Regions from separate parts of the Rhodoferax sediminis genome, predicted to be linked through region 3. Evidence: predicted binding sites of a transcription regulator. Region 3 holds the regulator's gene; each other region holds the start of a gene.
The links. Region 3 encodes sigma-54, which starts transcription at its own class of promoters, with help from an activator protein. Its sites were predicted from a motif close to TGGCANGNAANCTGCTTT; they were not measured.
Positions count from the first base shown of each region.

Region 1 (3,205 bases), 2.1 Mb from region 3:
CAATTCAACTCGTCGATTGCGCTGGCGCAAGCCGCACCTGGCCCCAACGTGCTGTTCGTCGCGCTGGTGGGCTGGAACGTGGGGCTCAACGCCGGCGGCGGCCTCGGCGCGGGCATGGCCGGCTGGGGCTTCGCCCTGCTGGGCGTCGCCGTCACCATGGTCGGCATGATGCTGCCCAGCGCCACGCTGACCTTTTTCGCGGCGCGCTGGGGCCACCGCAACCGCGAACTGCGCCCGGTGCGCGCCTTCAAGCAGGGCGTGGCGCCGATCGTGATTGCGCTGCTGCTTTCCACCGGCTGGGTGCTGACCGCCGGGCACAACCACCCGGCTCAGGACTGGCCGCTGTGGCTGCTCACCGTCGTGACGGCGCTGGTGGTCTGGAAGACCCGCATCCACCTGCTGTGGCTGCTGGGTGCCGGCGCGCTCCTGGGCGCGCTGGGGCTGGCCTGACCGCCTGATGATTAACCGAGGCGCTGGCGCAGCGCCTCGTACAGGCACACGCCGCTGGCCACCGACACGTTCAGGCTCTCCACCGCACCGCGCATCGGGATGTTCACCAGCTCGTCGCAGGTCTTGCGCGTGAGCTGGCGCATGCCGTCACCCTCGGCGCCCAGCACCAGCGCCACCGGGCCCTTGAGGTCCACCTGGTAGATGGATTTGGGCGCGTCGTCGCTGGTGCCGATGCACCAGATGCTGCGCTCCTTCAGCTCGCCCAGCGTGCGCGCAAGATTCGTCACCATGAAGTACGGCACCGTCTCGGCGGCACCGCTGGCAACCTTGGCCACGGTGGCGTTGATGCCGGCCGCGTGGTCCTTGGGCGCGATCACGGCGTGCGCACCGGCGCCGTCGGCCACGCGCAGGCAGGCCCCCAGGTTGTGCGGATCGGTCACGCCGTCGAGCACCAGCAGCAGCGGTGGACCGCTGACCTGATCGAGCAGATCGTCGAGCGAATGCGCCTGCGCCAGCGGCTGCACCCGCGCCGCCACGCCCTGGTGCCCATGGCTGCCCGCCAGCTTGGCCAGCCGCAGGCCATCGGCCTCGATCAGCCGCGCCCCGGCCTCGGTGGCGCGCTCCAGGAACTGGCGCATGCGCGCGTCGCGGCGCGTCGGTTCGTAAAAAATCTCGATGATGGATTGCGGCGCGGTCTTCAGGCGCACGCCGACGGCATGGAAGCCGAAAAGCACTTTGGGGGACGACATGGCGAGATTATCGACGCTGGGTAGGCGCTATTAAATAGATAGCTACCTTCGCTTGCCCACTGGGTAGAACGACTGTAGCGGCATTGAAACCCGCACAAGCAAGATCGCCGCCAACTTAAGTGTCGGGATTTCTTACAAAGCGAAGAGCCTTCTTTACGAAATAAATTCAGCACATTGATTTCATTGAACAAATTCAATAGGCACCAAAGTTGCTTTGTAACAAATAATTCAGTTTGAAACGTGAAGTTTTCAAACTGCCCAAACAACTTAGCCCTGGATTGGAACCATGTTTTCATTAAAAAGCATCCGTGTCGTAGCGATCGTTTTGGCCTTTTCCGGGAGCTTGTTTGCCCTGCAGGCAAAGGCAGACCCCGTTGTCACCTACACCTGGACGACGACCAGCCAGGGTTTCGGACAACATGTGGACCAACCGTCATCGGCCACATTTGACGCAAGCCTAAGCGCCGTTCAAAGCGGGAAAATAACCGCGAACGATATTTCAAACATCCAGCTGTTCTATCCTGGACTGACATTCAACAATTCCGTGGTGAGCACATTCGGCTTCGATTTTGGCGCCTATGTCAATCCAGTTACCGGCGCTCTGGTTTTTCACGACGATCAGCAAGGACTGGCGCTGATCGCTTTTGCGGGTGCTTCCATCAACGACGCAACCACTTTTCTGTCGATCACATTCGACAACCCGGTGTCGAACGCTGTCAAAGACCAGTTCAATGCGCTCAATAACGGCAGTGCCTTCGCCGGCTTTCCCACTGCCGGCTTTTGGACCGCGACCTTGCCCGTGGGCAACAGTGTCCCCGAACCGGGCTCTTTGGCTTTGCTAGGTTTGGGCATTCTGGGGATTGCCGCAATACGCCGGCGCAAGCAATAAGTTTGTTTTTGGCCCTCGCCGGAATCCCGGGATTTGAGAGCTCGCTCCCCGTTGCCCAGTAACCGCGGCGGTGCGCGTTGCGAGCGAGCCATTGGGCGAGTCCCATGAATAGCCTTAATGCACCGCGACAGCGGCGGCATCCGCACCCGACTGCAACGGGCCGAGCGGATTGTTCTGTTGCTCGATCCGGTCGGTATAGGCTTGCCCCGCAAAGTTGCGAAACAGCACGGTATCGCCGCTGATCACAATCAATGCGTCAAACCACCACCCGGTCACCTTCGTGGTACGGCGAACGTTCAAAAAGTCCAGCCAGAAACTGCCTTCGCGCTGGCGATGTTGCCGCTCAAAATGAAACTGGTAGCCGCGGCAGGTGGTTTGCGCCTCGATGCACTGGCGGATGCCGGGGTCGAGTTTGGCGAGGGGTACGCCCGGATTGGGCACCAGTCGCCCCACAATCTCGGGGTAGGGAATCAGCGTGACATTGCGCCCGTCGACCGGGTCGAACCCGATGTTCTTGAGTTCAGAGGTGCGCGTCTGCAGAGCCACGATCCGCTGCGCCGCCGCTGCAGCTTCTTCGAAACTGGCGAAACCCGCGGGTGTATCGGTGCTGGCTCGCGGCAACAGCGAGGAACAGGCACAAAGCGCCGCGCAGGAAAGCGCGAGGAAGAGGGGACGGTATCTCATGAAACAAAATTGTCCCCTGGCGGTCCCGTTGCTGGCCTGATCCTGGTCAACAACCTCGCACATTGCTCGATCGGCATCAACACCTCATGATTGCAAATGTCCATCCCATCCTGCCATCATTTTGCGTGGGCACACACCGCGCAAGCCTCGAGGCAGGACGCGCCGCGGGGCACATGCCACACGACAGTCCCTCAGTATCCGCCGGCCAGTGACCGGACCGCCCCCTCCTCTGCGGGCACGATCCGTCCGGCTTCAATATTGATGCGCCGCTCGCAGCGCTCGGCAATGCCGCGGTCGTGCGTCACCAGCACCAGCGTCGTGCCCAGTTCGCGGTTCAGGTCGAACATCAACGCCATGATGGTCTCGCCGGTGGCGAAGTCGAGGCTGCCGGTGGGCTCGTCGGCCAGCAGAACGGCCGGCTGCACGACAAAGG
Region 1 is NZ_CP035503.1:2,344,130-2,347,334, forward strand. Features, by position in the region: gene EUB48_RS11315 (chromate transporter) at 1-450, shown strand, start outside; gene rlmB (23S rRNA (guanosine(2251)-2'-O)-methyltransferase RlmB) at 462-1,199, opposite strand; gene EUB48_RS11325 (PEP-CTERM sorting domain-containing protein) at 1,486-2,088, shown strand; gene EUB48_RS11330 (hypothetical protein) at 2,203-2,835, opposite strand; gene EUB48_RS11335 (ABC transporter ATP-binding protein) at 2,964-3,205, opposite strand, start outside.
Region 1: the regulator sigma-54 is predicted to act here: its motif matches at 1,398-1,415, upstream of EUB48_RS11325 (PEP-CTERM sorting domain-containing protein).

Region 2 (3,205 bases), 1.8 Mb from region 3:
ATCCACCTGCTCTTCCTGCGCTGTGAGCAGGTCGAACAGCAAGGTGGCGATGCCGCGCAGTTGCAGTTGCCGGGCAACGTAGCGGTTGCGGGCGCTGTGCCGCCCGCTGCCGCTGCCATGGGCGAACAGCACCAGCCCGTCGAACGTTGGCGGCTGGGCCAAGTCGCCCTGCAGCCACACCTTGCCCGAGGGAATTCGCACCTCACGGCTCGAAATCGCGGATGTCGTGTTGTCCATCACCTTCTCAGGGCCGGCGGGGTCCTGCCTCGAAAATCAGGTACCGCGCAATGCAGACCATGGCAGATCATTTCCCGTTTTGCGCAAAAAGTCCAATACGATCGAGAGGCTCATTTTTTGAAGAAAATAGGCGTCCAGCCCTCATGGAACAGCAGCATGTTGCTATGAAAAAAGGAGTAACACCGCCTGAGCGCGAGTAGGGCGCTTGATCTGAATCAACTGCCGGGCGCAAGCGCGCTGTGGCCCAAAAACCGTGCAATACCATCGGCGTCCTTTACGACTGGACTCGTTTAGTGCAGGTGGTGCAGATAGGTTTAATTTCAGATTTCTGGAGAGGGGAGCATGAAGCTGATGCTTTTCCCGGAAAAGCTTGAAGAAGACACGCCATGAAAAAAGGCCCCGACTGGGGCCCTTCTCTTGATGCTGTCACTGAACCAGCGTCAAACTTTCCGGCGCCGCGACGTCACGGCCAAGCCTAGCAAGCCGAGTGCCAGCAAGCTGAGAATCCCGGGTTCTGGTACTTGCGCGACGGTGGTTGATGTCCCGATGAACAACTGCTCGTAGCCGTTATTGGCATCGCGGCCGATACATGCCCCTACGCCCGCCGTCCCACCGTTGGTACCAACAGTGGCCGGATCGCAACCGAAGCGAAGGTCAACATGAATGTCGGTGTAGCCAGAGAACAACCCGTTACTCCAGGACGTCAGAAAAGCGTTCAGTTCAGGTGCATCAATGGCATAGGCAGCCTGGTTGGCACCCAGGTTGTTGTTGATAGGGCCAGCGGTGTGGGGACTGCTGCAGGAAACGGGAATAACGCCATTCAAGCAGATCGCCCCGCCGGAGAGGACGTAATCCGTGGCGCCATTGGTGCCCGCGATCGGCCCTGCTCCGGTGGAGGTGTAAGCCCCGACGTCGCCCATAAATACGCCGCCTCCGCCTTCTGTAAACAGGGCGTATGGGCCGTCCCGATTGGTGAAGTCGAAATACTTTGTGGTCTGGCCCGCTCCGGTCAAACTGATCTGCGCCCAGACCGCGACATTCTGGTTGGTCGAGGCGCCACTGTTGACCTGGTTGTTATTGAAGAAGAAAAGCGGATTGTTGGCGCCCAGGAATCCAGTGAATGCCGCCAGCGTACTGTTCCAGATGCCAGAGAAGAAGTTGCTGCCGCCCGACCCGTTCGGAGTCGACAAGGCATTGTCCATCCCGGGCAGATTCGTATTTACAGGCCCGCCGCTGGCTCCCGTGGCAACCACGATCAGATCCTTGATTGCCCCTGGCGTGGAACTGACATAGTAAGGGCTACCCGGTCCGGTGCTGCCGGCGATAGTGCCGTCGACCTGCAGCGCATACGAATTGGCATCGCCATAGGTGACGTAGCTCGCACCCGAAAGATCAAGAGTGGCTTGCGCGGGCGCTGCAAACCCTGCTGTCAGCGCCGCTCCCACGGCCAGTAACTGAAATTTTCTGCTTGAAATCTTCATGAACATCTCACTTGATTGAGATACCAGTTCCAGGGAATCTGGATTGCAAAGGTATTACGCAACAATTAGCAACATCTATGCCTATAGTAATAACGTTATACAAATCAATGGCTTGTGGACTTTTGGCCGATTTGATTTGTCATCATGTAAAAAAAATCGACAAAATCTGAGCCGAGGCGCACCGCAATAGCCCGGCGCAGGGCATCGCGATGATCGGCCGTAGCAGTGCCGGTGTTCGAAACCGGGAGTGACTTTTCAGCCCAGCTTTTTGACCAGCACCTGGCTCCTGCGGTCCCAGTTGTACTTGCGCTTGCGCGCCTCGGGCAGCCAGTCGGGATCGACCACCTCAAAACCGCGCTTGAGGAACCAGTGCATGGTGCGGGTGGTCAGCACAAAAATGCTTTGCAGGCCGGCGGCGCGCGCGCGCTGCTCGATGCGCTTCAAGACTTTTTCGCCATCGCCCTGGCCCTGGCTTTGCGGCGACACGGTGAGAGCCGCCATCTCCCCCGTCCTGGCCTCGGGATAGGGGTAAAGCGCGGCGCAGGCGAAGATCACGCCGTCGTGCTCCAGCACGGTGTAGAGGCTGGCATCGCGCTCGATTTCGGTGCGGCTGCGCTTGACCAGGGTGCCATCGTTCTCAAACGGCTCGATCAGCTGCGCGATGCCGCCCACGTCGTCGGCGCTGGCCTCGCGCAGGCTCTCCAGCTTCTCGTCGATCACCATGGTGCCAATGCCGTCGTGCACATAGACTTCCAGCAGCAGCGAGCCATCCACCGCAAACGGCAGGATATGGCTGCGCTCCACGCCCCCCTTGCAGGCTTTCACGCAGTGCTGCAGGTAGAACGCGGTGTCGGTCGGGTGCTGGCCGGGAGGCGACTGGGCCAGCAACTGCTCGGCGGCGGCCAGCGGCAGTTCGGTGTCGATGGGATTGTCTTCGCTCTCGGGCTCGCCCGGCTTGACGCGAATGCCGGGGACTTCGGTCACGAAGATCAGCTTGTCGGCCTGCAGCGCGATCGCCACCGAGGTGGTGACTTCTTCCATGGTCAGGTTGAAGGCCTCGCCCGTGGGCGAAAAACCGAATGGCGAGATGAGCACCATGGCGCCGAAATCGAGCGTGCGCGTGATCCCCGCCACGTCCACCTTGCGCACCACGCCTGAATGCTGGAAGTCCACGCCGTCCACGATGCCCACGGGACGCGCCGTGATGAAGTTGCCCGAGATCATGCGCACGGTGGAGCCCGCCATCGGCGTGTTGGGCAGGCCCTGGCTGAAGGCGGCCTCGATTTCGTAGCGCAACTGGCCGGCGGCTTCCTGGGCGCAGTCGAGCGCGACCTCGTCGGTGATGCGGATGCCGTGCGAATACCTTGCAGCGTGCCCCTTGGCCTTGAGTTGTTCGGTCACCTGCGGGCGAAACCCATGCACCAGCACGAGCTTGACGCCCAGGCTGCGAATCAGCGCCAGGTCCTGCGCCAGGTTTTGCAGCTTGC
Region 2 is NZ_CP035503.1:2,091,295-2,094,499, forward strand. Features, by position in the region: gene EUB48_RS10090 (dienelactone hydrolase family protein) at 1-216, opposite strand, end outside; gene EUB48_RS10095 (PEP-CTERM sorting domain-containing protein) at 678-1,718, opposite strand; gene argA (amino-acid N-acetyltransferase) at 1,974-3,205, opposite strand, start outside.
Region 2: the regulator sigma-54 is predicted to act here: its motif matches at 1,784-1,801, upstream of EUB48_RS10095 (PEP-CTERM sorting domain-containing protein).

Region 3 (3,205 bases):
CGCTGTCGGGCGGCGAGCGCCGGCGCGTCGAGATTGCGCGCGCGCTGGCGACGCAGCCGCGCTTCATCCTGCTCGACGAGCCATTTGCCGGCATCGACCCGATCGCGGTGATCGAGATCCAGCGCATCATCGTTTTCCTCAAGAGCCGGGGCATCGGCGTGCTCATCACCGACCACAACGTGCGCGAAACCCTGGGCATCTGTGACCATGCCTTCATCATCAATGATGGCCACGTGCTGGCGCAGGGCACCCCTTCGGAGATCGTCGACAACGCCGATGTGCGCCGGGTGTACCTGGGCGAGCATTTCCGCATGTGAATATGGCCCCCACGCTTGTCACTGCGTGTACTGCGCTGCCCCCCGAGGGGGCCGTCGGCCGCCTTGGGGCGGCCCGGCGCCGGCCGGGTGCTCCCCGCGCTTGCCATTGCGTGTACTGCTTCTCCTTGGGGCGGCGCGGCGGTCGCCTGACGCCATGAAGCAGGGCCTGTCACTTCGCATTTCGCAGCATCTGGCGCTGACGCCGCAGCTGCAGCAGTCGATCCGGCTGCTGCAGCTCTCGACGCTGGAGCTGAGCCAGGAAGTGGAGCAGATGCTCGATGACAACCCGTTCCTGGAGGTCGCCGAGCTGGAAGCGCCGCGCGAGGAATTCGGCCTGGCGCAGTCCGACACGCGGGTGCGCGAAGACGACCGTGACACCGATTTTGCTACTAATTCGGTAGCTGGTAGCCAGGACGACATGAGGGCTACAGCTCAAAATGATGCTGAATTTCCGCTGTCGGGCCGCGACGAAGAGCAAAGCTGGGACGGTGACGGCACCAGCGAGGTCCGGCCCGACGACAGCGAATGGGGCGGCGACGCGCCCGCGCGCAGCAACAACCTGGGCGACGCGGATGCAATGGATGCCACCGAGCTGGCGGGCAGTCAGGAATCGCTGCAGTCGCACCTGCACCGCCAGGCGCTCTCACTGCGCCTGTCGCAGGAAGACCGCGCCGCGCTGCACTTCCTGATCGAATCGCTGAATGACGACGGCTACCTGGAAGACACGCTGCAGTCGCTGGCCGAAGGGCTGGCCGGCACCGACGAGGCGCAGGTGGAGGAACTGGTGCAGTGTTTCACGGTGGCGTTGTCGCTCTTGCAGCACCTGGAGCCCACGGGCGTCGGCGCGCGGCATCTGGGCGAATGCCTGGCGCTGCAGCTGCGCGCACTGCAGGACTTTGATCACGGCGACCCGGCGCGCCAGGAGGTCGTCGAGGTGGCGCTGCGCATGTGCGCCCAGCCCATGGACCTGCTGGCGCGGCGCGACGTGCGGCGACTGGTGCAGCTGTGCGGCGCCACTGAAGCGCAGGTCAAGGCCGCCATGGCGCTGATCGGCCGGCTCGAGCCCAAGCCGGGGCGGCGCTTCGTGCAGGTCGAGCGCAATATCGTGGTGCCCGACGTGATCGTGACCAACGTCGGGCGCGGCGGCCAGCCCAAGTTTCGCGTGCAGCTCAATCCCGACGTGATGCCGCGCCTGCGCGTGCACGACATCTATGCCAATGCACTCAAGCAACACAAGAGCGGCGGGCGCGATGCGTCGAACCACGCGGCGCTGCAGCAGCGGCTGCAGGAGGCGCGCTGGTTCATCAAGAACATCCAGCAGCGTTTCGACACCATCCTGCGCGTGGCCAACGCCATCGTGGAGCGGCAAAAGAGCTTCTTTGTGCACGGCGAGCTGGCGATGCGCCCGCTGGTGCTGCGCGAGATTGCCGACGAACTCGGCCTGCACGAGTCCACCATCTCGCGCGTGACCACCGCCAAGTACATGGCCACGCCGTATGGCACCTTCGAGCTCAAATACTTCTTTGGCTCGGGCCTGGGCACCGAAACCGGCGGCAATGCCTCGAGCACAGCAGTGCGCGCACTGATCAAGCAGTTTGTGGCGGCTGAAGATCCCTGCAAGCCGCTCAGCGATAACCAGATTGCCGACATGCTGAAGGAACAGGGCATCGAGTGCGCGCGCCGCACCGTGGCCAAATACCGCGAGGCGCTGCGGATCGCCCCCACCAACCTGAGAAAAACCCTGTGAACCAGCTGCAACTTTTTCTGCCCTGCGCGGCCGGCGTGGAAGCCTTGCTGGGCCTGGAGGCGCAGCGCATCACCGGCGCCGCCGAGCGGGATCTGCAGACGCTGCGCGGCGGCGTGCAGCTTAACGCGTCGTGGCGCGATGCGCTGCTGCTGAACCTGCACAGCCGGCTGGCCCAGCGCGTGCTGGTCGAGCTCTCCAACACCGAGTATCGCAACGAACAGGATCTGTACCACGCCGCCGCCAGCGTGGCCTGGGAGATCTGGTTCACGACCCGGCAGACCTTCAAGGTCGAGGTCACGGCGCAGCACAGCCCGTTGACCAGCCTGAACTTTGCCGCGCTCAGAATCAAGGACGCGATTGCCGACCGCTTCCGCCACAAGAGCGGCGTGCGCCCCGACGTGGACACCCAGTGGCCCGACGCGCGTATCTACCTGCACCTGACGACCGACCGCGCCCTGCTCTACATCGACACCTCGGGTGAGCCGCTGTTCAAGCGCGGCTGGCGCGAGGACAAGGGCGAGGCCCCGCTGAAGGAAACGCTGGCCGCCGCCATGCTGGCCGCCAGCGGCTGGGATGCCGCGACGCCGCTGTACGACCCGTGCTGCGGCAGCGGCACGATCGCGATCGAGGCGGCGCAAATCGCCTGCCGCATCGCGCCGGGGTCGCTGCGCCGCTTCGGCTTCGAGAAGCTGTTGCCGTTCCAGAGTCATGTCTGGTCCGCTATCAAAAACGAAGCGCTGGCGGCACAAACGACACCGGCCGCACCCATATTTGGCAGTGACGTGGCGCACCGGATGGTGGATTTCGCGCAGCGCAACGCGGCGCGCGCCGGCGTCGGCGCCGCGGTGGAATTCCGCGGCGGCGACGCACTGCAGCGGCTGCCGCCGGCGGCCAGCGGCGTGATGCTGGTGAATCCTCCCTATGGCGAGCGCATCGAGGTCGCCGGCGTGGCCGGAGGCGGCGCGCGCGGGCGCGTCTTCACGCAGGACGTGGCGCGCTTCGGCGCGCGTGAGAGCGCCCAGATGGACAGCGAGGAAGGCGGCGAATTCTTCAGCCGTCTCGCCGCCCACTGGAAGAAAAACTACGCCGGCTGGACCGCTTGGGTGCTGACGCCCGACCTGAAACTGCCCAGCCGCATGCG
Region 3 is NZ_CP035503.1:262,605-265,809, forward strand. Features, by position in the region: gene lptB (LPS export ABC transporter ATP-binding protein) at 1-317, shown strand, start outside; gene EUB48_RS01295 (RNA polymerase factor sigma-54) at 472-2,064, shown strand; gene EUB48_RS01300 (THUMP domain-containing class I SAM-dependent RNA methyltransferase) at 2,061-3,205, shown strand, end outside.